Regions from separate parts of the Vibrio sp. 1078-1 genome, predicted to be linked through region 1. Evidence: predicted binding sites of a transcription regulator. Region 1 holds the regulator's gene; each other region holds the start of a gene.

Region 1 (7,535 bases):
TAATCGTCAGCACCCATTTCTAGGCCTACGATTTTATCAATGCTATCCGTGCGTCCTGTTACTAATATGATACCAATATCCGATTGGCTACGTAACTCACGAGTAAGCATCAGGCCGTCTTCACCAGGCAAGTTAATATCCAGCATGATCAGGTCTACATCGCCCGCTTGCAAAACTTCACGCATTTCCGCGCCACTCTCTGCTTCGCTGACTTGGTAGCCCTCATTTTGGAAATATCCCGCAAGCTTACTACGAGTTACAACATCATCTTCTACGACTAATACGTGATAGCTCATTTACACCACTTTTCTGTCTTCTTATTATCCAAGACGTATTCTATTCATAACTAGTAACATTTCTAGTCATAGATACATTAAAACGCAAGATTTAGCGTTTTTATTGATTCAAAACAAGCTTGCCCATTGCTATTAATAAACGGTCATTTTTGACCATAAAACATAACAATTATAGTTACTGCTATTCATTTTAATTGATTACACTTAGGGGATATCCCTAATTGACTTTGTGATGCATGACTTGAAGCATCATTCAGGAGCCCAAAATGCAAGAAGTGAAAGCTTTTAATGAAAAACGCGCTGAAATTTACTGGTGGTTTTCGAGCTTGTTCGCAAAAGAACTAACAGAGAAAGAATTGGAAGCCTATCACAGTGTTGAAATTCGCAGTTTTCTCGCAGGTTTAGGTGAAAATGAGTCGCTGAAACCAGCTGTTGATAGCCTAGTTGATGCATTGAATCGGTTACAAGATCGTGAAGATGCACAACTAGAGCTTGCAGCTGACTTTTGTGAACTGTTTTTGAAGACAGAAAAATACGGCGCTCTTCCTTACGCATCCATGTACATTGGTGAATCAGGTTTACTGAATGACAAGCCAGCTGAGGAAATGGAAAAGTTGATGGCTGAATTTGGCGTTCAAGTAGACGAAAACCTAAAGGAACCTGCGGATCACTTAGCCGTTGAGCTCGACTTTCTCGGGAACATGATTATCCGCTCAAACGAGCTTGAACAAGAAAAACACATGGAAGAAGCCTTCGTTAAACAAAACGACTTTATCCAGCAACAATTGATGTCTTGGTTACCTCAGTTTTCAGACAAATGTAAACAATTCGACGAATTTGGATTTTACTCGAGTGTCGCGAAACTATTAGTTGCATTTTGTAAACTAGACAGCGCCTACCTTCTTGGTGAATAATTGCCGCCTATTTTTAGGGAGCCTGCCTATCGGGCTTCCTGTATGCCGAAAGTGACCAATTGTAAGTAACTTGGGTATAATATTCGTTTGCCTTAACTTAGCGCAAAGACGCTTGGTTATTTAGCAGTCAAAATGTGACTTCAAATACACAAATCTCGTGCTGAAAACATTGCTAGTCAGTCCACATAGGGCTAAAATGTGAGCGCAAACGATTAAATATGATTTATATGTAAACCGCTGAAATATAGCGGTTTTTGTGTTTTCTTAACAGGTTGATGGCAATTTCTCATCAGATAGAAAAAAGATAAAATTCATCGACCGATGCTGCTACGCACCCTTTTGTCGCACTTGGATCAACCGCTGCCGAGACACTTAGCGCCAATTTTATATTGCTAGGTGTGAAACCATTAGAGCATCAGGTACATCCAATACGACATATTTCAGTAGCTCGATACAGGACACCATTTATGGCCACGATAAAAGACGTTGCTCGCTTAGCCGGCGTTTCCACTACGACAGTTTCGCACGTTATCAATAAAACGCGTTTCGTTGCAGAAGCAACGCAAGAAAAAGTAATGAAAGCCGTTGACGAGCTGAATTACGCGCCAAGTGCCGTTGCACGCAGCCTAAAATGCAACTCAACTCGTACGATTGGCATGTTAGTAACTCAATCAACTAACCTATTTTTCTCAGAAGTGATTGATGGCGTTGAGAGCTACTGTTACCGCCAAGGCTATACTCTGATTTTATGTAACACAGGCGGGATTTACGAAAAACAACGCGATTACATTCGTATGCTGGCTGAAAAGCGCGTTGATGGCATCCTAGTGATGTGTTCTGACTTAACCGAAGAACTAAAAGAGATGCTTGACCGTCATGCGGACATTCCTAAAGTGGTCATGGATTGGGGCCCAGAGAGCTCGCAAGCAGACAAAATCATGGATAACTCAGAAGAAGGTGGCTACATTGCGACCAAACATCTGATTGACAATGGTCATACGGATATCGCTTGTCTAAGCGGTCATTTTGAAAAGCTTGCTTGCCAAGAGCGCATTGCAGGTTTCCGTCGCGCAATGAGCGAAGCGAACCTAGCTGTAAATGAAGACTGGATCCTTGAAGGTAACTTTGAATGTGATACGGCCGTATTAGTTGCAGATAAAATTACCGCAATGGACAAGCGCCCGACGGCGGTATTCTGTTTTAACGACACAATGGCTCTAGGCCTAATGAGCCGCTTGCAACAAAACGGGATCAAAATTCCTGAAGATATTTCAGTGATCGGCTACGACAACATCGAGCTTGCAGAATACTTCTCTCCACCGCTAACGACTATCCACCAACCTAAACGTCGTGTTGGTAAAAATGCATTCGAAATTCTACTTGAGCGTATCAAAGATAAAGAACACGAAAAACGAATTTTCGAAATGCAACCTGAGCTTGTAATTCGAAATACTGTGAAAAAAATGAACTAAATTTTACTGTATTTAACCGTGTTAAATAAGCGCTCTACAGGGGCGCTTATTTTTTTGGAAAAATTAAGCATTCTCTAATACTTCACACCACTCTAATAACAATTGACTAACGTTAACTCCCTGTTTTATATAAATGTAATATATATTAAGAACTCCTTTTCAAAGGCCAATTTGCACCTTTCCATATGCAAAATAGAGCATTCAATCTATCATTTTTATTGAACCGATATCACACTTTTAACGCTAAACCGTGATGTTAATTCAATATAAGAAGTATGCTCATTGTGTCACGCACAGGGCAAACCATTCGAAAGAGTGGGACGCAAAGCCTCCGGCCTGAACCATATTACGATATGGAAGGTAGCGGGGTTACCGATGGCAAGTGTGTAAGCAATGACTTTACTCTGTAATGACATTGTTTTTACGCATGTTTGCTACTCTCTCGGACCTGACTTTTGGTGGCGTAATATTAATTACACCGAGATAACAAAACATGGATAAACCGATACTCAAAGACTCTATGAAGCTATTTGAGGCACTTGGTAATATCAAGTCGCGCTCAATGTTTGGTGGCTTCGGACTATTCGCTGATGAAACAATGTTTGCACTAGTGGTAAACAATCAGCTTCATATCAGAGCAGACCAAAAAACTTCATCTGACTTCGAGAAACAAGGGCTAAAGCCTTACGTTTATAAAAAACGTGGCTTTCCAGTCGTTACAAAGTACTACGCTATTTCCAGCGATTTATGGGAATCAAGCGAACGCTTAATCGAAGTAGCGAATCAATCATTGAAAAAGGCAAAGCTTGAGAAAGAACAGCAAGCAAGTACAAAACCTAACCGTTTGAAAGATTTGCCTAACTTACGACTGGCTACCGAGCGCATGCTAAAAAAAGCCGGCATCGAATCCGTAGAGAAGCTTGAAGAGGAAGGTGCGCTTAACGCCTATAAAGCGATAAGAGATACGCACTCTGCAACCGTCAACATTGAGTTGCTATGGGCACTAGAAGGTGCTATCAACGGCACTCATTGGAGTGTGGTACCTCAAGCTCGCCGAGATGAGTTGATGAACGGCCTCCAATAAAAGTCGGCCTAAAAACTATCTTGTAAAACCGCAGTCTAATCTGCGGTTTTTTTGTGAAATTTTTTCGGTTTTCCTACTGTCTTATTACATATATCCCAAATTGGAATCAAAATTATGAATAAGAAACTGATATTAGGTCTCATCCTACTAGCGGCTATCGTCTTTTTAGGTATTAACTTTGGCCAGTATTTAACCTTAGAGAATGCAAAAGCCCAACAAGAAGCACTAACTACATACATCGATCAGAATTTTGTATTCTCGGCTGCGATTTACTTTTTTACCTACATTGCAATTACCGCTTTTTCTATCCCAGGAGCGGCAGTAGTCACCTTACTTGGTGCAGCCTTATTTGGTTTTTGGACAAGCTTGCTACTGGTTTCTTTCGCTAGCACTATGGGGGCAACACTGGCCTTCTTGAGCAGCCGATACTTATTGCGTGACTGGGTACAAAACAAATTCGGAAATAAACTCAACGCAATTAATCAAGGTGTCGAAAAAGACGGAGCTTTTTATCTATTTTCCTTGCGTCTAATCCCTGTATTCCCTTTCTTTCTAATCAACTTACTGATGGGCTTAACACCGATGTCTGTAGGTCGATTTTATCTCACTAGCCAAATAGGTATGCTGCCAGGCACAGCCGTATATCTGAATGCAGGTACTCAATTAGCAACAATTGAAAGCCTATCGGGCATTGTTTCACCCGCAGTATTAGCGTCTTTTGCGCTATTGGGACTATTTCCAATCATCACTAAATGGGTTATGAATAAAGTAAGGCCGACACCAAGTCAGCAAAACTCGTAATTGGTGAAGTGGGTATTTTGATGAAAATATTTATCGCTAAAAACCCAGCAGAAGCACACATTGTATGTGAGCTGCTTAAAGTGGAACAAATTTACTGTGAAGTTCGCGGAGAAGGTATTTTCGGCCTAAAAGGAGAACTGCCGTTTGGTGATGATACCGATCCTTATGTGTGGCTTTTTGACACGGCACAAAAGATGAAAGCTGAAGAAATAGTAAAAGCATATCGAAAACAATCCGATAGGCATGAGTATCAAGATTGGCAATGCCCAAAATGTCATGAAATAAACGAAGGGCAATTTGGTGCATGTTGGCAATGTGGATATCAACTAGGAGAGCTATAGCGGCTCTCCTATTCAGTGGATGCACTCAGTTTTAAGCACATACAGCTTGCTGTTTAATAAACTCGATGGAGTGTTGATTGAAGTCTTCTGGACGCTCTACATTGCATACATGACCACAATTCGGGATTTCTCGTAGAATGCTGAGCTTATGTGCTGCAACCATTTCTTTGACAGGTTTAATAAACATGTAATCCCTGTCGCCCATTAAGTAAAGAGTCGGAATGGGTAACTCTCGATCTTTAAAATATTTCATTAACGGATTTACATCAGCGGCAAGAATAAACCAACGTTTAAATTCTTTTTGGCAAAGCTTCTTGGCTTCGCGAATAAAAAGGTGGCGAGATTCTCGTTGGCTTCTTTGAGGCATAACAATATAAGCGAACAGTTTGTAGAGCCACATGTACGGTAGGATATGCTTACAAAAATTACCTAATTTCACCAATATCTGAGAACGAGTGTTAAGCCTTGTGACAGCACCGCCGAGCACCATCGAACGTACGCGCTCTGATGACAATTCAGCAAGGTTTCGAACAATAATAGTACCAAGCGACATACCGACAAAATGAGCGGATTGGATCTTTAAATGGTCCAATACTTTCAAAATATCTTGGGTAACTTCCGTAAAGGTATAACGGCTAGCAATGAGCTCTTTAAGTAACTGATTTGACTTTCCATGCCCTCTTAAATCGATCAGCAATAAGTTAAAGTGTTGCTTGTAAGCTTTAATTTGCTTGAACCAGATAGAAGAGCTACCACCAGCACCGTGCACAAATACAACCCACTCATTACTAGTAGGGTGCAAATAGGTTTTATGAAAAAGTAGCGGCTGGGTCATATTGAGTATCAAAAAGATCGTGCTATTGAGTAAAAAGCCATCCTACCACACTCCCCTTACTCAAGATAATAAAGGCACCTCATTCGGTGCCTTTCGTTACAATTTTAAGTCAAACTAACGCTGAGTGGTAAAGCTGCAAATAAGATTCTGCGGCCTTTTGCCAACAAAAGTCTTGTTGCATCGCGTGCAACTGTACTTTATTCACTTCAGGCTCGTTTTGAGCGTAGAGCAACAGTGCCCTTAGCATCGTTAACAACAATGCCTGCGGTGTCGGTTCGAAAAAAACAAACCCCGTTGCTTCAGATGGGTTTACATCATAATCGCTAACGCTGTCCTTTAAGCCACCAACACCGCGTACTATCGGTAATGTCCCATAAGCCATACTATAGATTTGGTTTAAGCCACATGGTTCAAACTCAGAAGGCATCAAGAAGAAATCAGAACCAGCTTCAACGATATGCGCAAGTTCATTGTCATACGCTTCTACAAAGGCAAATTTGCTAGAAAACTGCGCGGCAACCTCTCGTAGCTGAGCTGCAAGAACAGGGTCTCCGGTCCCAACGACAACTAGCTGAACATCGTGCTTCAAAAAATCGGCCAAAGCAGGCAACAAGTAATGAACGCCTTTCTGCTGGGTCAACCGACAAACCATACCGAACATAGCTACATTTTTTTCGGGCAAATTTAGTCGTTGTTGTAATGCTTTTTTACAAGCTTTCTTCCCTTGCGACATACTTTGCTGGTCGGCGCAGTAATTAACCGGCAAGTAGGTATCAGTTTCCGGATTCCAAGCGCTGTAATCACAACCGTTCAAAATACCAACTAAGTCCTGCGCGCGTTGCTGAAACTCCCAAGCCATGCCGTGACTGCCAAGCTCTGTTTTTAGTTCCTCTGCGTACGTAGGACTAACCGCGTTTATCTTATCTGCATTCATTACACCAGCTTTAAGCATCGTAATATGTGTTGCACTCACCGCAGCATCGGGAACGTTTCTACAATGAAACTCTGGCAAACACTGCACGTCTTCATAACTAAATACTCCTTTAAAGACCGCATTGTGAATTGAAATGACGCTTTTAGTATGAGCAAAAAACGGATCATTGCCATACCTGTGCTTGAGCAAAAATGGAACAAGACCTGTGTGCCAATCGTTCGCGTGTATGATATTAGGTTGAAAGGCGAGCTTGGGTAACATGTCGAGACATGCTGCACTAAAAAACGCAAAGCGCTCGCCGTTATCAGTATACGCTTGGTTGTTCTCCGCATACATTGATGGTCGATTGAAATACGGCGGACAATCAATCAGGTAAACAGGATTTTGACCTAACATGAGCCGCAAAACTCGATACTCCGTATGCGGCCATGATGTTAATTCTGTTTCTAATACAACTTCTGCGTCTGCGAGTTTATCAATACTGCTGTACGCAGGGATGGTAATTCTTACGTCTTGCTGTAGGTTTTGAAGGGCTTCCGGTAGTGCCTTGGCAACATCTGCCAAGCCACCACTTTTAATGAGGCCTTCAACCTCAGAAGCTACAAACAGAATAGATAAGTAGTTAGTAGCCAACTCGAGCCCCTTTCGGAATAACAACAATGCCCTCCTCAGACACGTGGAAGTGTTTTTTATCTTCTTGAAGATTCACACCAATCTGAGTACCAGGAGCAATATCGGCATCCTTGTCGACAATCACACGACGTAAAACACATCCTTCGCCAATTTTTACGTCACCAAGAAGTATACATTCGCTGATATCGCAAGCAGAAGCAATATTACTGCGAAAACCAAGCACCG
Region 2 (7,535 bases), 260 kb from region 1:
GCCTTTCCGCTTCTTCCTTACCCTTTTCAAAACCCTATCTTATCTATCAACCTCACCCAGTAATATCGTGAAGGGACTTGATCGAGATATACATTCATAGCATTAGCATTCTAGGTGCTACCACTCGCTCTAGATTACGTAGGTATAAAGTAGCATAGCGGTAAAAGTCGCGTTAGTAACATACTCCTGCTCCTTGGTCATATGAATATATACTGATATGGTTAATTGTGAGACGGAGATAACGCTTCACACCTGTGCAATCGAATACATGTGTGAGCTCACTCTAATTATGTAACAGAATTATCAATTGCATTATTTATCGTGATCTAACGCACGGAACATTTCTATCTTTCACATAGAATAACTGTCCATGCAATAACAAGGATTCAACATGAAAAGTCGCATTGAACAGGCGCTAGCAGGCGCTCCAGAAGCACTTTCCAAACAACTTGCTCCTATCATCCAAGCTGATGATTTTGATGCTACGCTTTCAGTTCAACAATTTGAGCAGTTGCTTTCAGCTACCGGTCTATCAGACAAAGAGCTTCGTGTTGCGCTACTTCCTTTTGCCGCAGCGTACTCCTATGCTCCCCTTTCTGACTTTTATGTCGGCGCTATCGTTCGTGGTCTTTCAGGTCGCCTTTACTTCGGTGCCAACATGGAATTCTTTGGTGTACAGTTGGGTCAAACGGTTCACGCAGAGCAGTCTGCGATTAGCCATGCTTGGATGAAAGGCGAACGTGGTGTTAAGGATATCACTATCAACTTCAGCCCATGTGGTCACTGCCGCCAGTTCATGAATGAGTTATCTACCGCAAACGAGCTTAAAATCCAGCTCCCAGAACGCGAAGAAAAGTCACTTCATGAATACCTGCCTGAAGCCTTTGGACCAAACGATCTCGGTATCGAGTCCGGCTTAATGGCAGAAGTTAAACACCAATTCTCATGTGATGATGAAGACGCACTCATCCAAAGTGCAGTTGAAGCGATGAACATGAGCCACTCTCCATACACCAACAACTTGAGTGGTTTAGCATTAGAGATGACTAGCGGCCGTGTATTCCAAGGCGCTTATGCAGAAAATGCAGCGTTTAATCCTAGCTTGCCACCGCTACAAGTTGCGCTAATCCAAGTTTTACTTGCGGGTGAAACCTTTGACAGCATCAAAGCCGCTGCATTGGTAGAAAACTCTGAAGGTAAGATCAGTCACTTAGCCGATACGCAATCAACGTTGGAAGCGTTGAATCCAGATATTCCGCTTAGTTTTGTCAACGTATAAACGACAAATTCAACAAAAAGCTCTACAACATGTAGAGCTTTTTTATTACCTAAAAACCAAAAGCAAACGTTTGCTTTGTCATAAAACTTCAGTATGATCTCCTGCAATTTCTGTCTCATCACTCTATTTTGTAAGGGAACACTATGTTTGGCACTGCAACTAGCGCAAATGCTACCCGTGTATTACTTTTAGGCTCTGGCGAACTCGGTAAAGAAGTCGCCATTGAATGCCAGAGACTTGGTTTAGAAGTGATTGCTTGTGATCGCTATGCCAATGCTCCAGCGATGCAAGTCGCTCACCGTAGTTATGTTATCGACATGTTAGATGGAAACGCCTTAGAAGAAGTTATTACGAAGGAACAACCTACTTACGTCGTACCAGAAATTGAAGCCATCGCAACCGGCAAACTGGTAGAGCTTGAAGAGAAAGGACTGAATGTTGTTCCAACCGCTAAGGCAACCAGGCTAACAATGAATCGTGAAGGTATCCGACGTTTGGCAGCAGAAGAACTGGAATTGACGACTTCACCTTATCGTTTTGCAGATAACTTTGAAGACTTCAAAGCCGCGGTTGAGCATGTGGGTCTTCCGTGCGTGGTGAAGCCTGTGATGAGCTCTTCAGGTAAAGGGCAAAGTGTTATCAAGACCGAAGACGACGTTACAAAAGCATGGGATTACGCTCAGGAAGGCGGACGTACGGGTGCAGGTCGCGTTATCGTGGAAGGTTTTATCGACTTCGATTACGAAATCACTTTATTGACCATCAGAGCCGTTGACGGTGTGCATTTCTGTGCTCCAATTGGTCATCGTCAGGAAGATGGCGACTACCGCGAATCATGGCAACCGCAAGCTATGTCAGAAAACGCAGTAAAAGCAGCTGAATACACGGCTGAGAAAGTGGTAAACGCGCTCGGTGGCTACGGCATCTTTGGTGTAGAGCTGTTTGTCAAAGGCGATAAAGTCATTTTCAATGAGGTCTCTCCTCGCCCTCACGATACGGGTATGGTTACAATGATTTCGCAGGAAATGTCTGAGTTTGCTCTCCACGTGCGCGCGTTTACCGGAATGCCAATTAATAATATTGTGCAATATGGCCCATCTGCGTCTGCTGTTATTCTTGGACAAGGGACTTCCACAAACATTCGCTTTGAAAACCTAAGCAAAGCTTTAGCTCAACCTCAAACACAAGTTCGTCTATTCGGTAAGCCAGAAATCGATGGTCGCCGCCGTTTAGGTGTTGTCCTTACGCGACGAAAAACCACCGAAGAAGCCGTTCAAGATGCTGTTGAAAGTGCTTCAAAAGTGAATATCATTTATTAAATACGAACCACTCATACAAAAATAGCGCAGCTCAAATTGCTGCGCTATTTCGTGTTCCAAACCGAAGAGAGCCTATTCACTCTCGATTAAGTACACTTCTTCAGAGAAGCGACTTAAGCCTTTTTTCGCAATTTTAGGATGATTCTCGTCAGCTTCATCTACGTTCAAACAAGTAACTTTGTAACCTGAAAATAACTGCTCAATCTCTTCGACCGGCACGCTAAATGGAGGCCCCGCCATCTCTTCTTGAGGATAGTTGAGTGTAACAAGCAAAATACGACCGCCTGGGTTCAAAAGTTGCTTGAGACGCTCTACATACTCCTCTCGCATATCTTGCGGTAAAGCAACCAACGCGGCGCGATCATAAATGATATCGGCTTGAGATACTGGTGCAGTGAAAAAGTCCCCAGTATAAATAGAGAGCTCATCAAATTGATAAAGCTCGTGCATGCCATTAAGAGGCGTTACCGTTGGCGTGTAAAAATGTTCAGCAAAAAAGGCACGCACAGCAATATGGCTTAGCTCAACGCCTTCAACCGAATCATGCTTCATCGCTAGCCAAATCAAGTCTTCTGACTTTCCACATAAAGGAACTAACACTTTATCTTCACGCTTTGGATTAGTGTGTTTCCAATATACTGGTAATAGCGGGTTTACATCTTCCAAGTGAAATCCGATTTGATTGCTGGCCCATTTGTTATGCCAAAATTCTTGGTCTCTCATTTTACTTTCTACTTGTCGGCTGTTTTCATTTTGAGAGGTAAGACTAACGTTTTTTTTCAATTTGTCTATGCCGTTCATCTTTGGTTAATACTGCGGTGATAGGATGTAATCGGTCTCATAGGAGACGCGCCTTTATCTGATAATCAGAATAAAGAAAAGAGAAATGGTGATCTAACGCACGATTCTACTTCAAGATAAAACTGAAACCTTGGAATCTTTCGTAATGGCCCCATTTATAAGTTAGTACCTGATTTGCCGAACTTAGCGACCTTTATGTTCCCTATTTTCTAAGTACAAGCAAGTTAAGGAGAGTGAATGAGCTTATTTCTTCGTACTACAGCATTGATGCTTTTGGTACTTAGCCGTGCACCGGCATTTGCCGCACTTCCAATTACCCCTGCGCCTAGTGGCGAACAAAATCGTTCAACCAGCCAAAACGAAGTTTGTTCGAAACTTTTTAAACACAGCCTTAGCGGTTTATATGGCATTCAGTCAATCGACACCACACCAACTCAGCCATATTCTGACTTCGACATTCTTTACAGCAAAGCTCACCAAGCACAATTTGAACTTGAAACTATCTGTAAGAGTACCGCACTTCTTAATGACGCTCAGCCATACTTCGCAGGCGTGAAATCCAAACAACGAGCAGAAGAAAAGATAGCTTTAGAGTTAGATGGGAAAGTTGAACGTATTACTGACCTAGCACGTGCAACGATTGTAGCTGAAGACGTCGCGAGCTTAGTCTCCATTTATGAAACGTTAGAGCGTGAAACAACTATTGTGAAAGTAAAAAATCGATTCAAAAAACCTGGCCCTTCAGGATATAGAGACTTGAACTTGCTCGTTCGTTTACCAAAAACAAACCTAGTAGCCGAAGTTCAACTGCACTTGAAAGCAATCGCAGATGTAAAAAGCGGTCCCGAACACGACCTATACGAAAAAATCCAGAAACTAGAACGTCAAGCGATGTTGGAAAAACGTGAGCTAAGCGAAATAGAGCTTGCCTCTATTCGCAACATGCGTACACAGTCTAAGAACTTGTACCAACAAGCATGGCAACCATACTTAACAACGCATCTAGAAGCGGCGTAACCGATATCATTAAGCGTCTCTCATAAACAGAAAAACCACCGCATTGCGGTGGTTTTCATTTGTATGCACACGAATTTTACGCAAAAAAAGACCACGCCTTAGCGTGATCCATTTATTCGGCTTACTGTACTTTCTTCAGGTTTTCTACACGAGCTTTTAACTTCTGACCCGGGCGAAAAGTCACTACACGTCGAGCAGTAATTGGAATATCTTCACCAGTTTTCGGGTTACGACCAGGTCGTTCATTCTTGTCACGAAGATCAAAGTTACCAAAACCTGACAGTTTTACCTGTTCGCCACTTTCCAGTGCCTTACGAATCTCTTCAAAGAACACTTCCACCGTTTCCTTGGCGTCCCGCTTACTAAATCCTAATTTATCAAACAGGTTTTCTGCCAGTTCGGCTTTTGTGAGCGCCATAAAACTTTCCTCAAAGCTATGTTAAACAATGCTACGTTAGTGTAGCGCCAGAGCAGTTTTACCCTACCAATTCAACAACATATCGGGGTTACATCAGGAAGTGTATGACAAGCTTATGATTTTCGCCAACTTTTTTCTTGGCGAACAAAAGGAATAGCACTACGTAAATTATTGTTAAACGCCAGAAATTTGATATTTTTGTTTTTGTTTCATCTTTATCAGGAAAAACATCCAGATTATAAAACTAAAAGTAGTTTAAATATCAACATTAAACACTATTTAATAAAAATATCAGATATTGGTTATTTAACAGACACTTGACATAGAACTTGTCGTAAATTCAGTGATTTGTATGTAACTCGATACGTAACAATTAGATTAAAAGGTATGACCACCTGTACTTTGCAACTGTGCTTTGAAAGCTTGATTAAACCCACGCTTCTCGCTGTTTAACGATGACGCCATATATAAAGATTGATAATGTGGAAGTTCGTGTATTTCCTCATTAGCTTCTTACACTGCTTCTAGGCGACCATGATTAATCAAATCATAAATATTCTTTTCCCTGTTTTTGCTCTTGTCGGAGTTGGCTATTTGGTCGGTCGTTACATCAAGCCTGACTTTCGCCCAATAAACCGCATTAATATTGAGGTTTTTACGCCAGCACTGGTATTTTCGTCACTCGTTAGCATGCCGCTCGATTCAAATCAGGGGCCGCTTCTTTTGGCGGCAATTGTTGCGGTTTTAATTCCCGCACTACTCATGATCCCGGTATGTCGATGGACGTCACTCTCGTTTAAAACCTGGGCGCCACCACATATGTTTCGGAATAGCGGAAATCTAGCTATTCCTTTGTTTACCTATACGTTTGGAGAAATTGCGCTGTCGTCAGCAGTGCTTTTATTTGTCGTGTCAGCATGCTTGCATATCAGCTTAGGCGTAATGCTGCTTAGTCATGGCAACCCTTTTAAGCAAATAGTCAAGATGCCAATCTTTTTAGCAGCGTCGTTGGCTCTGTTTCTCAACGTGTCAAATGTGGGTGCATGGGCGCCTTTATACGAAGCCACTGCTCTACTTGGGCAAGCGGCCGTACCCGTGATGCTTTTATCTCTGGGGGCACAAATGTGTCATTTACGGTTGGACGGTTTAAAGATTGGTGTGTTGTGTACCGTGCAGTCACTGGCAACTGGTGCTGTCGCTTTTGCACTTATTTATTGGTTAATTCCCCTTCCAACGATGCAATTGCAAATGATGGTGCTCTTCACAATGCTGCCGCCAGCCGTCATGAATTACCTATTTGCGGAAAGACTGAATATAGAACCCATGAAGGTGGCGTCAATGGTACTATTTGGCAACTTTTTCAGCATTCTTACGCTGCCTCTTCTGCTTAGCTATACCCTCTCACTCGCTGCCTAACCGCCAATAAGCTATCGTTAGCGTGTATTAGCTGAAAAACAATACGTTCCTAATCTCGGGTAAGGGCCATCCCTAGTTTGGTCTAGTATTTTAAAATAATGAGGGGTGGTGCGAGCAGTAAGGAACTTGAACAACGATAAGGTAATCCTAAAAATAAAAAAACCCTGCCAAACTAGCAGGGTTTTCATTTCTTAAGAAGATACGTTACGCGAGATTAGTCACGTAGAGACGCACCAAACTTCTCAGAAACGTGAGCAACGATAGCGTCAACCGCACCAGCGATATCTGCATCTTCAAGCGTACGCTCAAGTGACTGTAGAGTCAGAGCGATTGCTAGGCTCTTCTTACCTTCTTCAACGCCTTTACCTACGTAAACGTCGAACAGTTTTGCATCTTTAAGGAACTCGCCACCTTGCTCTAGACAAGCGTTAACAATGTCACCAGATGCAACAGCTTCATCCACTACTACCGCGATATCACGACGGTTTGAAGGGAATTTAGAAAGTGCTACCGCTTCTGGGATCACTTTGCTGTTAATTGCAGACCATTCGATTTCGAATACGATAGTACGACCATTTAGACCGAACTTACGCTCAAGCTCAGGGTGAACGGTACCGATCACGCCCACTTCTTTGCCATCTACGATGATTGCCGCAGATTGACCTGGGTGAAGTGCTGGGTTAGCTTTTTTGCTTTCAGGTGACAGTGCAGCGAAAGAGTACGCTTTTTCGTTCGCAGATAGCTCTAGAATCGCTTCTAGATCGCCTTTAAGGTCGAAGAAATCAACCGTGTTAGTTTCGATATCCCAATGTTCTTCACCGCGAGTACCAGCGATAACACCCGCTAGCATAGGCTCTTGGCGCATGCCGTTTTCTGCAGATTCACATGGGATGAAACGTAGGCCGTATTCGAATAGACGAACGCGTGGCTGTTGACGCTTCTGGTTGTGAACAACCGTGTTCAGCAGACCTTGGATAAGACCAAGACGCATTGCTGACATGTCTGCAGAAATTGGGTTTGGAAGTACTAGAGGCTCAACACCAGGTACAACTAGCTTTTGCTGCTCAGGCTCAACGAAGCTGTATGTGATTGCTTCGTGGTAACCACGGTCAACAAGAAGATCACGAACGCGTTTCAGTGGAAGATCCGCTTCAACGTGGTTGTGCATCTTAAGTGCTGCTGCTGGGTTTTGGTTAGGAATGTTGTCGTAACCGTAGATACGGCCAACTTCTTCAATCAGATCTTGCTCGATAGCGATATCGAAACGCCATGTTGGCGCTACTGC
Region 3 (7,535 bases), on a different contig from region 1:
ACTTGGCGCTGTGTCTAACATATCAACCATTAGTTGTTTTCCATTTGATCAATAAACGCTTGAATCTCTGTTGGGTGCTGACGCTCCTGGCCAAAGGCAGGCATAACCGGGATCTTCTCGTCAGCCATCAACTTCAACCCTTGATCCGCTTTGTAAAGCTGTTCTGCGCGAATAAAGTTGTATTTACGCTGCGTAATACCGTCGGCCGTCACACCATCGCGAATAATCGTCGGCTTGATGAACACCATCAAGTTACGTTTTTCTGTTTGCGTGCTAGTTGACTTGAACAGATGGCCAAGTACCGGAATGTCACCCAATAGCGGCACTTTGGACTCACTTTCAAGTGCGCGTTCATCGACCAAACCACCAAGAACCAACATCTGACCATCTTGGATCATGACAGAGGTGTTTAACTGTCGTTTAGCAAAGCGAACGTCAACCGCACCGTTTGCGCCTAATACGTTGGAAACTTCTTGTTCAATGTTTAACTGTACAGAGTCACCTTCGTTAATTTGTGGCACTACTTTGAGTTTGATACCGACTTCTTTACGGTCAACCGTTTGGAATGGATTGTCGTTGTTTGAGCCAGCCGTAGAGCCCGTAATAACCGGAACCTCTTCACCCACAATAAATGATGCTTCGCCATTATCCATTACGGTAATACTCGGCGAAGATAGAATGTTTGAGTTGGAGTCAGAAGCAACAGCACTAATTAGCGCTGTCCAGTCACCCATGACAATACTCATTGCCGCACCATTTACTCCGCTAAGTGCTGACGCTAGCGTAGAGTAGTCACCTGATTCAGTAACATCATATGGCGTTCGTTCGCCATTAGAGTTGGTATAGTATTCAGTTCGGGTTTGATCTTTTGCTTCTTCTAGACCAACCATCACCTGACCAATCGGGGCTCCTGAGTTACCGTACTGAATTACAGCACCCGTTTCTAATGAACCCCACTGAACACCTAGGTTAATACCATCACCTTCAGACATTTCGACAATTAACGCTTCAATAAGAACCTGAGCACGACGAATATCGAGTTGAGAAATGACGTCTTGTAATGCCATCATAATATCTGGTGGCGCTGTTAAAACTAACGAGTTAGTTGCAGCGTGAGCAGCAATGACGACCTCACCACGCGATGCACCTGATGTTTTCTGACCGGCTTGCTTTTCAGCTTGCAGGTTATCGGAAACACCTTTCAATACATCCACCAAGTCTTCAGCTTTCGCATTTTTCAGGTACACGACTCGGTTGTTACCTTTTGTCGCCATTTCAACATCAAGTTGACGAATTAAACGTTTCAAGCGGGCTCTTACTTTTGGATCACCAGAAATTAAAATCGCGTTAGTACGTTCATCGGCCACAATTTTAGGTTCAAGGAACTCTGGCGTGCTTTTCTGATTCGCACTTTTATTCAGTGCTTCGACAATGCGTACCATTTCAGCAGCAGATGCATTACGCAGCTCCACCAATTCAATTTCTTTATCACCGGCTTGGTCAACACGCTTGATGATCTCTGCTAAGCGATTCACTACTGCCGCACGACCAGTGATCAAGATAATATTCGCTGGATCATAATGAACCACGTTACCGGCACCGGCGTTATCAATCAGCTGACGAAGTAGAGGAGACAACTCTCGAACCGACACATTACGCACCGCGACAACTCGAGTGATAACACTATCGCCTTGCGCGCTGCCATCACCTAACACAGGGATTGCTGAGGTTTTTGAGTCTTTTGCTTTGATAACCTTAAGTACCCCATTGTCCATTTCTACGACTGCGTAACCGTATACTTCAAGGACATTAAGGAAAAAGCTGTAGTATTGCTCTTCGTTAAGAACGTCATAGCTGCGGACATCGATTTTACCGCGTACTGAAGGATCAACAATGATGGTCTTTTCGAGGTTACGACCCACTATGTTGATGAATTCTTGAATATCAGTGCCTTTAAAGCTCGCACTAAATTCGTTTGCCATTGCACCTGGTACGCAGAGTAAACTTCCTGCTAGTAGCCAAGCACTTTTGCTGAACCAATGTTTCACGTATGTCTCCCTGAACTTACGCCGGTTGCCTAAGTCTTACAATTGGATATAGATATCGTACTGTTGGCCGTCTCGCTCAACAGTTAAATTTAATTCTTGCGGATCGCTCATCACTTGCATCAGTTGTACTGAAGAAGACGGGTCACTTAAATCGATCCCGTTCAGTTGAACCGCAATATCGCCAGGTTGTAGCCCTACATCATTAAATAATGCGGCATCACGACCAGGTGATACTCGATAACCAACAATGTCTCCGTCTTTTTTGACGGGTGAAATGGTGATGTATTTAAAAACGCTTTGTGGATCTTTCGCAATTTCCTCGCGGATTTGCTCTAATTTCTCTCCAACGTCAGACGTCGCTGCTTCTGCTCGCTGAGCTTGCGCCCTGGCTACCTGCGGCGATTCAGATAGCTTCTTATATTCTATACCTTCCATCATTAAGGTCTCGTCTCGACCTTGGTTATCAATGATGACGCGATCCACCAATACCGCTTTTAGTGTCGCACGTGTCCCTTCGATTTCTTCACCCAAACCGTACGTAGCTTGCTTACCTCGGTTAGCAATAACAGCAAGGCTGGTGTTGGCATCACTACTTGCAACCGCACCGACCAGCGTAAGGTTAAGGCGCGTCTTAGGGGCGTCTTTAACAATAGGCTGTTCTACAACCGCCGCTTTTTGCTCAGTGTATTTACCGAATAGGTTGGCATTCTGAAGGGCATTAAAATCTATCGCGTCGCCTTTATTGCTCGCAGCAACGCTACTCGCCGATGGACGCCATTGCGGCACTTCCGACGATTGAGGTATGGCTAACCACACAATTTTGCCAAGTATCCATCCGGTTATCGCAATAAACAGACAGGTAAGCAACAAGCTAAGTTTGGCTTGAATGGTATAATGATTGGACTTGATCTGAGCCAGTAGCGGTCTGCTTGATAATCCTGCACTTAGCTCTAAACGTTTCACTGAATGGATTCCTTTATTCTAACGTCCGTCATTTAAGCTATAACGATAGCTATCGACTTTAAATTGCTAAATTTGCAATAAAATTATTACTCAACAAAGAGCAGTGAACTATATCACAAGTTGTCTTTCATACCTTTTTCTTATGCAGTTTTTGCCAACTCCCTTGAAAAAAATACGCCTTGACTCCATCTGTAGGTGAATAATCCATCACTCATTGCCGTATTCGGGCAGTGATTAGATAGCGTAGTGTTCTATGAGTTCCCTAAATGAAGCCGTTAGGCTAGATAAATGGCTATGGGCCGCAAGATTTTACAAAACCCGCTCCATCGCGCGTAACATGGTAGATGGCGGTAAAGTCCACTATAATGGCCAACGAAGCAAGCCGAGTAAAATCGTTGAAGTGGGCGCTGAAGTCAGACTTCGTCAAGGCAACGAAGAAAAAATCGTGATCATCGAACAAATCTCAGATCAACGCCGAGGCGCTCCCATCGCACAAACCTTATATCGCGAAACCAATGAGAGTATCGCAAAACGTGAGGAACACGCGACTCAACGTAAGCTTAATGCCCACAACCCAAGTCCGGAACGCCGCCCAGATAAAAAGCAGCGCAGAGACATCATTAAGTTCAAACACCAATAAAAGCCGGAATTACCAACGAGGAAAGCACTCCATGGCAAATAATGTTTTAAACCGCTACCTATTCGAAGATCTTTCAGTACGTGGCGAGTTGGTACAATTGGATGAAGCGTACCAACGTGTTATCTCCAGCAAGGAATATCCGGCAGCAATAGAGAAACTGCTGGGTGAGCTACTCGTTTCAACTACTCTTTTAACTGCCACTCTTAAGTTCGAAGGTTCGATCACCATCCAGCTACAAGGCGACGGTCCTGTGTCTCTTGCCGTTATCAACGGTGACCATAACCAACGTGTTCGTGGCGTAGCTCGCTGGGAAGGCGATGTTGCCGATGACGCAAATATTCACGATCTAATGGGTAAGGGCTACCTTGTGATCACCATTGAACCGAAAAACGGCGAGCGTTACCAAGGCGTCGTTGGACTAGAAGGTGACACTTTAGCAGAAGTGCTAGAAGGCTACTTTGCAAACTCAGAGCAGTTAAAAACGCGCCTATGGATCCGCACTGGTGAGCATGAAGGCAAAGCACACGCAGCAGGTATGTTGATTCAAGTGATCCCTGACGGCACTGGCTCTCCAGATGATTTCGAACATCTAGAGCAGCTCACTGACACAGTAAAAGATGAAGAATTGTTTGGTTTAGAAGCGAACGAGTTATTGTATCGACTATATAACCAAGACAAAGTACGTCTGTACGAGCCGCAACCTGTCGAGTTCCATTGTGGCTGTTCTCGTGAGCGTAGCGGTGCCGCAATCATCACCGTTGAGAAAGCTGAAATTTATGACATTTTGGCAGAAGTTGGATCAGTTTCTTTACATTGTGATTACTGTGGCACAACTTATACGTTCGACGAATCTGAAGTCACTGAACTGTATGCACAAGCTTCTACAGACAAGAAAACCCTGCATTAATTTACATAGCTTATCAAGCACGTAATTTACCCTACAAAAGGCCAGCTTAATGCTGGCCTTTTTGTGATCAACCCCTCGTAATAACTAGCCTCAAGCGTAATAAAACAACTGCTTAATTTTAAACAATTAATAATGATTTTGCCCTAGCGCAAAGGATTGCGTGCACGATAGACTATTCCCACCAATATGTGACGGGTTACCTAAAACCTTATTGAAATCATGGGTAAATTTTGAGCTATCTCCCTGTTTTCTCCCCGCCCCGTTGCTAGCATGGTGAGCAGATTAAAATTAAAACATTCTTACAAAATCCCTACAAAATCCTTATAAGGAGCACCTATGACCGTTATGGAACATACTAAGGCTGCAACACTTGATCTAACCAAGCACGGACTGCATAACGTAAAAGAGGTTATTCGCAACCCAAGCTACGAAATGTTGTTTGAGGAAGAAACGCGTGAAGACCTAACCGGTTATGAGCGCGGCGTGGTTACTGAACTAGGTGCGGTTGCCGTTGACACTGGCATCTTTACTGGTCGCTCACCAAAAGATAAATACATCGTCAAAGACGCTACGACAGAAGAACATATGTGGTGGACGTCTGATCAAGTGAAAAATGATAACAAGCCAATCACTCCTGAAGTGTGGGACGAGCTAAAAGAACTGGTCACAAACCAGCTTTCTAACAAACGCTTGTTTGTTGTTGACGGTTACTGTGGTGCAAACCCAGATACACGTTTGAGCATTCGTGTTATCACAGAAGTCGCATGGCAAGCGCACTTCGTTAAAAACATGTTTATTCGCCCGACGGAAGAAGAGTTAGCGACATTTGAACCAGACTTCGTAGTAATGAATGGCGCAAAATGCACTAATCCAAAATGGGAAGAGCAAGGCCTGAACTCAGAAAACTTCACCGTATTTAACCTAACTGAGCGCATGCAACTTATCGGTGGTACTTGGTACGGTGGTGAAATGAAGAAAGGTATGTTCGCGATGATGAACTACTTCCTTCCACTAAAAGACATCGCATCAATGCACTGTAGCGCTAACATGGGCAAAGATGGCGATGTAGCGGTATTCTTCGGTCTATCTGGTACGGGTAAAACGACCCTGTCGACTGATCCTAAACGTGCGCTAATTGGTGATGATGAGCACGGCTGGGATGATGACGGTGTCTTCAACTTCGAAGGTGGTTGTTACGCAAAAACCATCAAACTTTCTAAAGAAGCGGAGCCGGACATCTACAACGCAATTCGTCGTGATGCACTGCTAGAAAACGTAACAGTACGTGGCGATGGATCTATCGATTTTGATGATGGTTCGAAAACAGAAAACACACGTGTTTCTTACCCTATCTACCATATCGATAATATCGTTAAGCCAGTATCAAAAGGCGGTCACGCGAATAAAGTAATCTTCCTATCAGCCGATGCATTTGGCGTACTGCCTCCAGTATCTAAATTGACACCTGAGCAAACTAAGTACCACTTCCTATCAGGCTTTACCGCCAAACTAGCGGGAACAGAGCGCGGTATTACTGAGCCAACACCAACTTTCTCTGCTTGTTTCGGCGCGGCGTTCCTAACGCTCCACCCAACAAAATACGCGGAAGTACTGGTAAAACGCATGGAAGCAGCGGGCGCTGAGGCTTACCTAGTGAATACTGGTTGGAACGGCACTGGCAAACGTATCTCTATTCAAGATACACGCGGAATTATTGATGCCATTCTTGATGGTTCGATTGAAGAAGCACCAACTAAGCACATTCCAATCTTCAACCTTGAAGTACCAACGTCACTACCAGGTGTGGATCCTAGCATTCTAGACCCTCGCGACACGTACGTTGACCCACTTCAGTGGGAAAGCAAAGCGAAAGATTTAGCAGCGCGCTTTATCAATAACTTTGATAAGTACACAGACAACGCTGAAGGTAAATCTCTGGTTGCGGCTGGTCCTCAGATTGATTAAATCGAGTAACAGCGACGTCGCGTAAACGCAGTGAAAAGTTGGCATTAACTTATCACCTTTACGTAGGCCAAGTTACAAAAATTGCTTCAAGCCCCTCTTTTGAGGGGCTTTTTATTGAATACCACAGAATATTGATACAAGCTAAAGCCTATCTAGTTTTATTTCATAACACACGTAGGTTCTAGCAAAGATGAAAACAGCGCGTCGAGTTCTACTTCTGTTACTGGTTATCTTAGTTGCCATTCCAGCCGCTACGATTGCGCTGCTAACAACATCTTACGCGGACGCAACCTGGCGCTTGCTGTCAAACACCTTTTCTCTTCCCTTCCGGGCCGGAAGCGTGCGTTATGACTTTCCCTATCACCTAACTTTACAACGCGTGAACACCAGCGGAGACGATGCGTCTTACATCGAGCAAGTCGATTTATGGATGAATCCCGATGTTTATCGCGATGGTAAATGGATCGTTGATAGTTTATTGATTGATGGTATGAGCTTGCAGTATGGCGCACCAAAGCTCCCAGCTTTAGAGAACGTATTATTCCATCAAATCGCGCTCAAAAATATTGATTACGCCGACGAGCATTTCTCTGCCAATGGCATTGATCTTCAAATTCAATCACCACAATGGAGTGATCAATTAATACCATATGGCGAAGTTCAACTTGCGGCCGACCAACTCTATTGGAATGGCGAAGCCTTTAATCAAGTTTTAGTCGATATAGACTACAAACCGCAAGACAGTACGCTTTATGGCACCTCTTTTAACTGGCGTAACAGTCAAATATCTGGGCAAGGGGAGCAGTATCCTCAAGGTTGGTCTTTAGTAAATGTGACCATCAACAAGCTGAAACTGAGTAATACGCAGCGCCAATCACTGCTTGCAAAACCTTGGCACGATCTACCATTTAACATTAATCATATTAATAGCTTAGATTTGCTTAACGCCGATATTGAATGGGGCGACTGGCACTGGCAGAACTTGGATCTTTCTGTGGAAAACGCCACACTG
Region 4 (7,535 bases), on a different contig from region 1:
CCGCACAATATCGAATAGTAGATATGCTTGCCTATTTTGTGAGCATGAAAGTAATTTAGAAGATTAACTAATGTCAAATCCCCTTTTTTTAGGCGAAGTGTCTAAGCGCAGAACGTTCGCTATTATTTCTCACCCGGATGCGGGTAAAACCACCATTACTGAAAAAGTCCTTTTATTCGGAAACGCGATCCAAAAAGCAGGTACGGTTAAAGGTCGTGGTAACGCACAGCACGCAAAATCAGACTGGATGGAAATGGAAAAAGAACGTGGTATCTCGGTAACCACTTCTGTAATGCAGTTCCCTTACAATGACTGTCTGGTAAACCTACTTGATACGCCTGGACACGAAGACTTCTCGGAAGATACATACCGTACGTTAACGGCAGTAGACTCGTGTTTGATGGTTATCGATGCGGCGAAAGGTGTCGAGGATCGTACACGTAAGCTGATGGAAGTAACGCGTCTGCGTGACACGCCAATCGTAACCTTCATGAACAAACTTGACCGTGACGTTCGTGATCCAATGGAAGTATTGGACGAGGTAGAAAACGAGTTGGGCATGATGTGTGCACCAATTACATGGCCAATCGGCTGTGGTAAAGAATTTAAAGGTGTGTACCACATTCACCGTGATGAAACGATTTTATACGAATCAGGTCACGGTCATGAGATTCAAGAAGTTCGAATCATCAAAGGTCTCGATAACCCAGAGCTTGATGAAAAAGTTGGTGCAGGCCTTGCGGAAAGTGTTCGAGAAGAGCTTGAGCTTGTCATGGGTGCTTGCCCTGAGTTTGATTTGGAAATGTTCCTAACCGGTGATCTTACGCCAGTTTACTTCGGTACTGCATTAGGTAACTTTGGTGTGGATCATATGCTAGACGGTCTAACTGAATGGGCTCCAGCGCCGAAAACTCGTCAAGCGGTTGAACGTGAAGTTGAAGCGACTGAAGAGAAGTTCTCTGGTTTCGTATTTAAGATCCAAGCGAATATGGACCCAAAACACCGCGACCGTATCGCATTCATGCGTATTGTATCGGGCACTTACACGCAAGGTATGAAGATGAACCACGTTCGTCTTGGCAAGCAAGTGAGTATCTCTGATGCAGTAACCTTTATGGCTGGTGACCGTGCACGTGCAGAACACGCTTACGCCGGTGACATCATTGGTCTACATAACCACGGCACTATTCAGATTGGTGATACCTTTACTCAAGGTGAATCACTGAAGTTCTCTGGTATTCCGAACTTCGCTCCGGAATTATTCCGTCGTATTCGCCTGAAAGATCCACTAAAGCAGAAGCAGCTTCTCAAAGGTTTGGTTCAGCTATCAGAAGAAGGTGCGGTACAGGTATTCCGTCCTCTACAGAACAACGATCTGATCGTTGGTGCCGTTGGTGTACTTCAGTTTGATGTTGTTGTGGCTCGTTTGAAGTCTGAGTATAACGTTGAAGCGATTTATGAAGGCATTAACGTTGCAACTGCGCGTTGGGTTGAGTGTGGTGATGCGAAGAAACTGGATGAGTTCCAACGCAAGAATCAAGCGAACTTAGCATTGGATGGTGGTGATAACCTAACGTATATCGCTCCAACAATGGTTAACTTAAACTTAGCGAAAGAGCGTTTCCCTGACGTTGATTTCCGTGCGACGCGTGAGCACTAATTTGGCGCGGTTAGGGTAAGCCGTAACGCAAACTAGATTTTAAAACGCCCTTGGCTATAAACTTAGCCAAGGGCGTTTTTATATAAGGATAAGATATGAATTGGTTTAAACGTGGGCTAAAGCGTTACGACAACTGGTGTAAAGAGATGGGGCTAACTCCCGATCAGAAACGCAGTTGTGTCCCATATCGAAAAGACCCTGCCCATCAAACTGAAGAGAAGAGTGAAGCCCAACGATCTCCTGATTTTCTGCCCGCAGATACAGATAAAAAGCGTCAAGATGAAGCTCTTTGATACGCACTGCCACTTTGATTTTGATGTGTTTCAAGATGACTTTGCGCATCAACTTGAGCTTGCTCAAACGCAAGGCGTCGCAAGAATTTTGATTCCTTCCGTCGGTCCGCAAAACTGGGCTCGTATTCAAACTTTGGCAGAGCAACATGCCAATTTGTATTATGCGCTCGGCTTTCATCCGTATTTTCTTGAAGATAACTTTGAGCAGCACCTTACAGAACTAGAAGGCTATCTAAATCAAAAAGGGCCACAGTGCGTGGCAATAGGAGAGTGTGGTTTAGATTTTGCCATTGATGTTGACCCACAGTTGCAAGAAAAGACACTTGAAGTTCAATTTGAGCTGGCTAGACGCTTCGAGCTCCCAGTTATTTTACATAGCCGAAAAGCGCACAATCGCCTCATTCAAATGGTGAAAGCGGCGAATCTCCCTAGAGGAGGTGTGCTACACGCTTTTTCTGGGAGTTATCAGCAAGCCATGGAGTGGGTCAAATTAGGTTTTTTTATCGGTGTAGGAGGAACGATTACCTACCCAAGAGCTAAGAAAACACGCGACGCAATTCAAAAATTACCACTCGAAAACCTAGTAATCGAAACAGACGCACCAGATATGCCTATACTTGGATATCAAGGGGAGTCAAATCACCCAGCCAAACTCATTCACGTCTTTAATGAGCTCGTAGAGTTGCATAACGGCCGAAAGCAATCGATTGCCTCTCAACTGTGGAAAAATAGCAATTTTGCTTTCTCGATATGTGAATAAAATCTAAAGATGTGGTTTGAAATCGAAAACGTTTTCCTGCTTATTGTGAATTAACTCACAAAGCTGGTTGAATCAATCATGAATCTTATAGGAAAGTGTGAGGCTGGCATTACTTTAATTGATTCTGCATGAGTATAATTGCCCCCGCTTTATAGCTCCATTTTGTAACACGCCAATAAATAACTTATAAGGAAGTCATAAACTATGAGCCTGTTTATGAGCCTAATCGGTATGGTAGTGCTTCTTGCGATTGCAGTGGCATTTTCTAACAACCGAAAAGCTATCAACTTTAGAACTGTGGGTGGCGCATTCGCTATCCAATTCGCATTAGGTGCATTTGTTCTGTATGTACCTTGGGGCCGTGATCTACTAAACGGTTTCTCTTCAGGTGTTTCTAACGTTATCAACTACGGTAACGATGGTTCATCATTCCTGTTCGGTGGTCTTGTTTCTGACAAGATGTTCGAAGTATTCGGCGGCGGCGGTTTCATCTTCGCATTCCGTGTTCTTCCTACACTGATCTTCTTCTCTGCACTGATTTCAGTTCTTTACTACATTGGCGTTATGCAATGGGTTATCAAGATTCTTGGTGGCGCACTACAAAAAGCGCTAGGCACTTCTCGTGCGGAATCAATGTCAGCGGCAGCTAACATTTTCGTAGGTCAAACTGAGGCACCTCTAGTTGTTCGCCCATTCGTTCCAAAAATGACTCAATCAGAGCTATTCGCGGTAATGTGTGGTGGTCTAGCTTCTGTTGCTGGTGGTGTACTAGCTGGTTACGCATCTATGGGTGTTCCACTAGAGTACCTAGTTGCGGCATCATTCATGGCAGCACCAGGTGGTCTACTGTTCGCTAAAATCCTTCACCCTGAGACTGACCAGCCTCACGAAAGTATCGAAGAAGCGATGGACGGCGGTGACGACAAACCAGTTAACGTAATCGACGCAGCTGCGGGCGGTGCGGCTTCTGGTCTACAACTTGCGCTTAACGTAGGTGCAATGCTAATCGCATTCGTTGGTCTAATCGCGCTAATCAACGGTATGCTAGGTGGCATCGGTGGTTGGTTCGGCATGCCAGAACTAACACTAGAGCTAATCCTAGGTTACGCGTTCTCTCCACTAGCATTCCTAATCGGTGTTCCATGGGCAGAAGCTGTAACAGCTGGTTCATTCATCGGTCAGAAAATCGTAGTGAACGAATTCGTTGCTTACTTGAACTTCACACCATACCTAGGTGAAAACGCTCAAGTAATCGCGGCAACTGGTGAAGTAATGTCTGAGAAGACAACAGCTATCATCTCATTCGCACTATGTGGTTTCGCGAACCTTTCTTCTATCGCGATTCTACTTGGTGGTTTAGGTAGCCTTGCACCAAACCGTCGTAGTGACATCGCTCGCATGGGTGTTAAAGCAGTTCTAGCAGGTACGTTGTCTAACCTTATGGCAGCGACAATTGCAGGCTTCTGCTTAAGCCTTGCAGCACTATAATTAGAATCGGTTCTTAATATATAGACGCCGTTTTACATCATGCCCTGTAGCAAGAGATTGCTGCGGGGCATTTTTCGTTTTTCGGGCTCCAAAATTTCATCGGGTGTTTGCCTTAGTCGAGGTATTACGCAGTCAATGGAATAGGGGCTAGGAAATTTTGAGATACAAACCGTTTGCGCTCTATTTGGTGCTACAGTTTTGCGGTGAAACTCTATAATGTATTAATCACAGGATAGTGGTTAAGCTTGATTCTTAATCACGTAATGAATATTACATAATCGATGGGCAAATGAATTGCCCTGCAATATTAGATCTAATAGGCGTTTTGCTTTGTGATGTGATATTAAAGACACCGCAATCATAGATTGTTGTGCCATAGGCCAAACTGGTACTGTGCGGTGACAAGGATAGCAATTGGCATATGATAAATTTTCGCTGTATATGCCGAGTCTTCAGGGAACCAAGTCCGTTCATTAATAGACTGTTTAGCCATTTACTCACATTGTCTCGACTTGTTGATTATAGTTAAAGACGTGATGTAAGGCTGAGTAGTGAATTTTTTGAATATTGATCGGAGATAGAAATGAGCGATTTAAAAGCAGCAGCGCTACGTGCACTTAAACTTATGGACCTAACTACGTTGAATGACGATGACACTGATGCAAAAGTGATCTCACTATGTCATGACGCGAAAACAGCAGTAGGCAACACAGCTGCAATTTGTATTTACCCTCGCTTTATTCCTATTGCTAAGAAGACACTTCGTGAGCAAGGTACGCCAGAGGTTCGTATTGCAACAGTAACGAACTTCCCACATGGTAACGACGACATTGAAATCGCAGTTGCTGAAACAAAAGCGGCGGTTGCTTACGGTGCAGACGAAGTTGACGTAGTTTTTCCTTACCGCGCGCTAATGGCGGGTGATGAGAAAGTAGGCTTCGAACTAGTTAAGCAATGTAAAGAAGCTTGTGGTGACATTCTTCTTAAAGTGATCATCGAAACAGGTGAACTAAAAGAAGAAGCACTAATCAAGAAAGCATCTCAAATCTGTATTGAAGCAGGTGCTGACTTCATTAAAACTTCAACTGGTAAAGTGCCAGTAAACGCAACACCAGAATACGCTCGCATGATGCTTGAAGTTATTCGCGACATGGGTGTTGCAGAAACTGTTGGTTTCAAACCAGCAGGTGGTGTGCGCACTGCTGAAGACGCAGCAGCATACCTAGCAATGGCTGACGAAATCCTAGGTGACAACTGGGTTGATGCTCGTCACTACCGTTTTGGTGCGTCTAGCCTGCTAACCAACCTACTAAATACATTAGAAGTATCGGACGACGTCGCTGATCCAACAGCGTACTAATTCCAATAATACGTCTGAACGGTAGCACCTAAACGGGTGCTACCAAACCTCTTCTATCCTACTACAACCATGGCTCAAAAGAGCTTGGGAGGCACTAATGTATTTACCACAAGAAATCATTCGTAAAAAACGTGACGGTGAAGTACTTACCGCAGACGAAATCAACTTCTTTATTCAAGGCGTAGCGAACAACACGGTATCTGAAGGTCAGATTGCGGCGTTTGCTATGACGATTTTCTTTAATGAAATGACCATGGATGAGCGCATCGCCTTAACGTGTGCAATGCGTGATTCGGGCATGGTTATCGACTGGAGCCACATGAATTTCGGTGGTCCAATTGTCGACAAACACTCAACCGGTGGTGTGGGTGACGTAACTTCTTTAATGCTTGGCCCAATGGTGGCAGCGTGTGGCGGTTTCGTACCTATGATCTCTGGCCGCGGTCTTGGTCATACAGGCGGTACGCTGGATAAACTTGAATCTATCCCTGGTTACAACATTACGCCGAGCAACGATGTTTTTGGTCAAGTAACCAAAGACGCTGGTGTGGCGATCATCGGTCAAACTGGTGACCTTGCTCCTGCGGATAAGCGTGTTTACGCTACTCGTGATATTACCGCAACGGTAGACAATATCTCCCTGATTACGGCGTCGATCCTTTCTAAGAAACTGGCGGCGGGTCTGGAATCGCTAGTGATGGACGTAAAAGTGGGTTCAGGTGCATTTATGCCAACTTACGAAGCGTCTGAAGAGCTAGCAAAATCAATCGTTGCGGTAGCAAACGGTGCTGGCACTAAGACTACGGCAATTCTTACGGACATGAACCAAGTATTGGCGTCTTCAGCGGGTAACGCAGTAGAAGTTCGTGAAGCGGTTCGTTTCTTAACAGGTGAATACCGTAACCCTCGTCTACTTGAAGTGACCATGGCTTCATGTGCTGAAATGTTAGTACTTGGCAAGCTTGCTGAGAACACAGAAGACGCACGCGCAAAACTGATGGAAGTGCTGGATAACGGCAAAGCGGCTGAGTGCTTCGGCAAGATGGTTGCTGGCTTAGGCGGCCCTGCTGACTTCGTAGAAAACTACGACAACTACTTAGAAAAAGCAGAAATCATCAAGCCAGTTTACGCAACAGAAACGGGCATTGTCTCTGCAATGGATACACGTGCTATCGGCATGGCTGTGGTTGCTATGGGTGGTGGTCGTCGTGTTGCTACTGATGAAATCGACTACGCAGTTGGTTTCGACGAGTTCATCCGCCTAGGTGAGGTCGCAGACAGTGATAAACCTCTTGCGGTCATCCACGCTCGCACTGAAGAGCAATGGGAAGAAGCGGCAAAAGCACTGCGCAGTGCAATCAAAGTAGGTGGTGAATACACACCAACTCCAGAGGTTTACCGCCAAATTCGTGCAGAAGATATCTAATAGAACAAGTAATTACACAAGGCCTACTCAACCATAATAAAAAGCCGAGTGGGCCTAAGGAACGAGCAATGAAAAGAGCATTTATTTTAGTACTAGACTCATTCGGTATCGGTGCAACTGCCGATGCTAAAGAATTTGGTGATGTAGGTTCAGACACACTAGGTCACATCGCTGACCAATGTGAAAAAGGCTTAGCAGATAACGACAATCGTCAAGGTGCACTTCGCCTTCCAAATCTATCGAAACTTGGTTTGGCAATGGCGCATAAAGAATCGACAGGTCGCTTCGCACCTGGACTAGACGCAGACGCTGAAATCATTGGTGCATACGGTCATGCAGCAGAGCTTTCTTCAGGTAAAGACACGCCGTCTGGTCACTGGGAAATCGCAGGTGTTCCTGTTCTGTTTGACTGGGGTTACTTCACTGACAAAGCAAACAGCTTCCCGAAAGAATTGACTGACCGCATTCTTGAGCGTGCAGGTCTTGACGGTTTCCTAGGTAACTGCCACGCATCTGGTACTCAAGTTCTTGACGATCTTGGTGAAGAG

Evidence for each region. The regulator PurR, encoded in region 1, represses purine synthesis genes. The targets are predictions, from matches to a motif close to TNANGNAAACGTTTNCNTNA.
Region 2: a site for PurR is predicted at 1,338-1,357, ahead of purT (formate-dependent phosphoribosylglycinamide formyltransferase). Genes of this name have one in related genera too.
Region 3: a site for PurR is predicted at 4,703-4,722, ahead of pckA (phosphoenolpyruvate carboxykinase (ATP)). Genes of this name have one in related genera too.
Region 4: a site for PurR is predicted at 2,734-2,753, ahead of R7190_RS16070 (NupC/NupG family nucleoside CNT transporter). Genes of this name have one in related genera too.

The regions. Positions count from the first base shown of each region.
Region 1 is NZ_JAWOWM010000002.1:128,867-136,401, reverse strand. Features, by position in the region: gene torR (two-component system response regulator TorR) at 1-296, opposite strand, end outside; gene torD (molecular chaperone TorD) at 563-1,210, shown strand; gene purR (HTH-type transcriptional repressor PurR) at 1,678-2,682, shown strand; cyclic di-GMP riboswitch class I at 2,970-3,059, shown strand; gene R7190_RS04530 (TfoX/Sxy family DNA transformation protein) at 3,176-3,766, shown strand; gene R7190_RS04525 (TVP38/TMEM64 family protein) at 3,881-4,567, shown strand; gene R7190_RS04520 (DUF2007 domain-containing protein) at 4,588-4,908, shown strand; gene R7190_RS04515 (alpha/beta fold hydrolase) at 4,940-5,743, opposite strand; gene glgA (glycogen synthase GlgA) at 5,853-7,310, opposite strand; gene glgC (glucose-1-phosphate adenylyltransferase) at 7,300-7,535, opposite strand, start outside.
Region 2 is NZ_JAWOWM010000002.1:389,859-397,393, reverse strand. Features, by position in the region: gene cdd (cytidine deaminase) at 392-1,279, shown strand; gene purT (formate-dependent phosphoribosylglycinamide formyltransferase) at 1,423-2,598, shown strand; gene R7190_RS05685 (thiopurine S-methyltransferase) at 2,671-3,321, opposite strand; gene R7190_RS05680 (phosphoribosylglycinamide formyltransferase) at 3,637-4,416, shown strand; gene ihfA (integration host factor subunit alpha) at 4,538-4,834, opposite strand; gene R7190_RS05670 (AEC family transporter) at 5,369-6,250, shown strand; gene pheT (phenylalanine--tRNA ligase subunit beta) at 6,465-7,535, opposite strand, start outside.
Region 3 is NZ_JAWOWM010000004.1:100,325-107,859, reverse strand. Features, by position in the region: gene gspE (type II secretion system ATPase GspE) at 1-30, opposite strand, end outside; gene gspD (type II secretion system secretin GspD) at 30-2,048, opposite strand; gene gspC (type II secretion system protein GspC) at 2,085-3,011, opposite strand; gene hslR (ribosome-associated heat shock protein Hsp15) at 3,265-3,651, shown strand; gene hslO (Hsp33 family molecular chaperone HslO) at 3,683-4,558, shown strand; gene pckA (phosphoenolpyruvate carboxykinase (ATP)) at 4,895-6,523, shown strand; gene R7190_RS10305 (AsmA family protein) at 6,714-7,535, shown strand, end outside.
Region 4 is NZ_JAWOWM010000008.1:116,317-123,851, reverse strand. Features, by position in the region: gene prfC (peptide chain release factor 3) at 71-1,660, shown strand; gene R7190_RS16080 (DUF5363 family protein) at 1,756-1,953, shown strand; gene R7190_RS16075 (TatD family hydrolase) at 1,940-2,713, shown strand; gene R7190_RS16070 (NupC/NupG family nucleoside CNT transporter) at 2,918-4,201, shown strand; gene R7190_RS16065 (hypothetical protein) at 4,560-4,694, opposite strand; gene deoC (deoxyribose-phosphate aldolase) at 4,785-5,561, shown strand; gene deoA (thymidine phosphorylase) at 5,659-6,987, shown strand; gene R7190_RS16050 (phosphopentomutase) at 7,056-7,535, shown strand, end outside.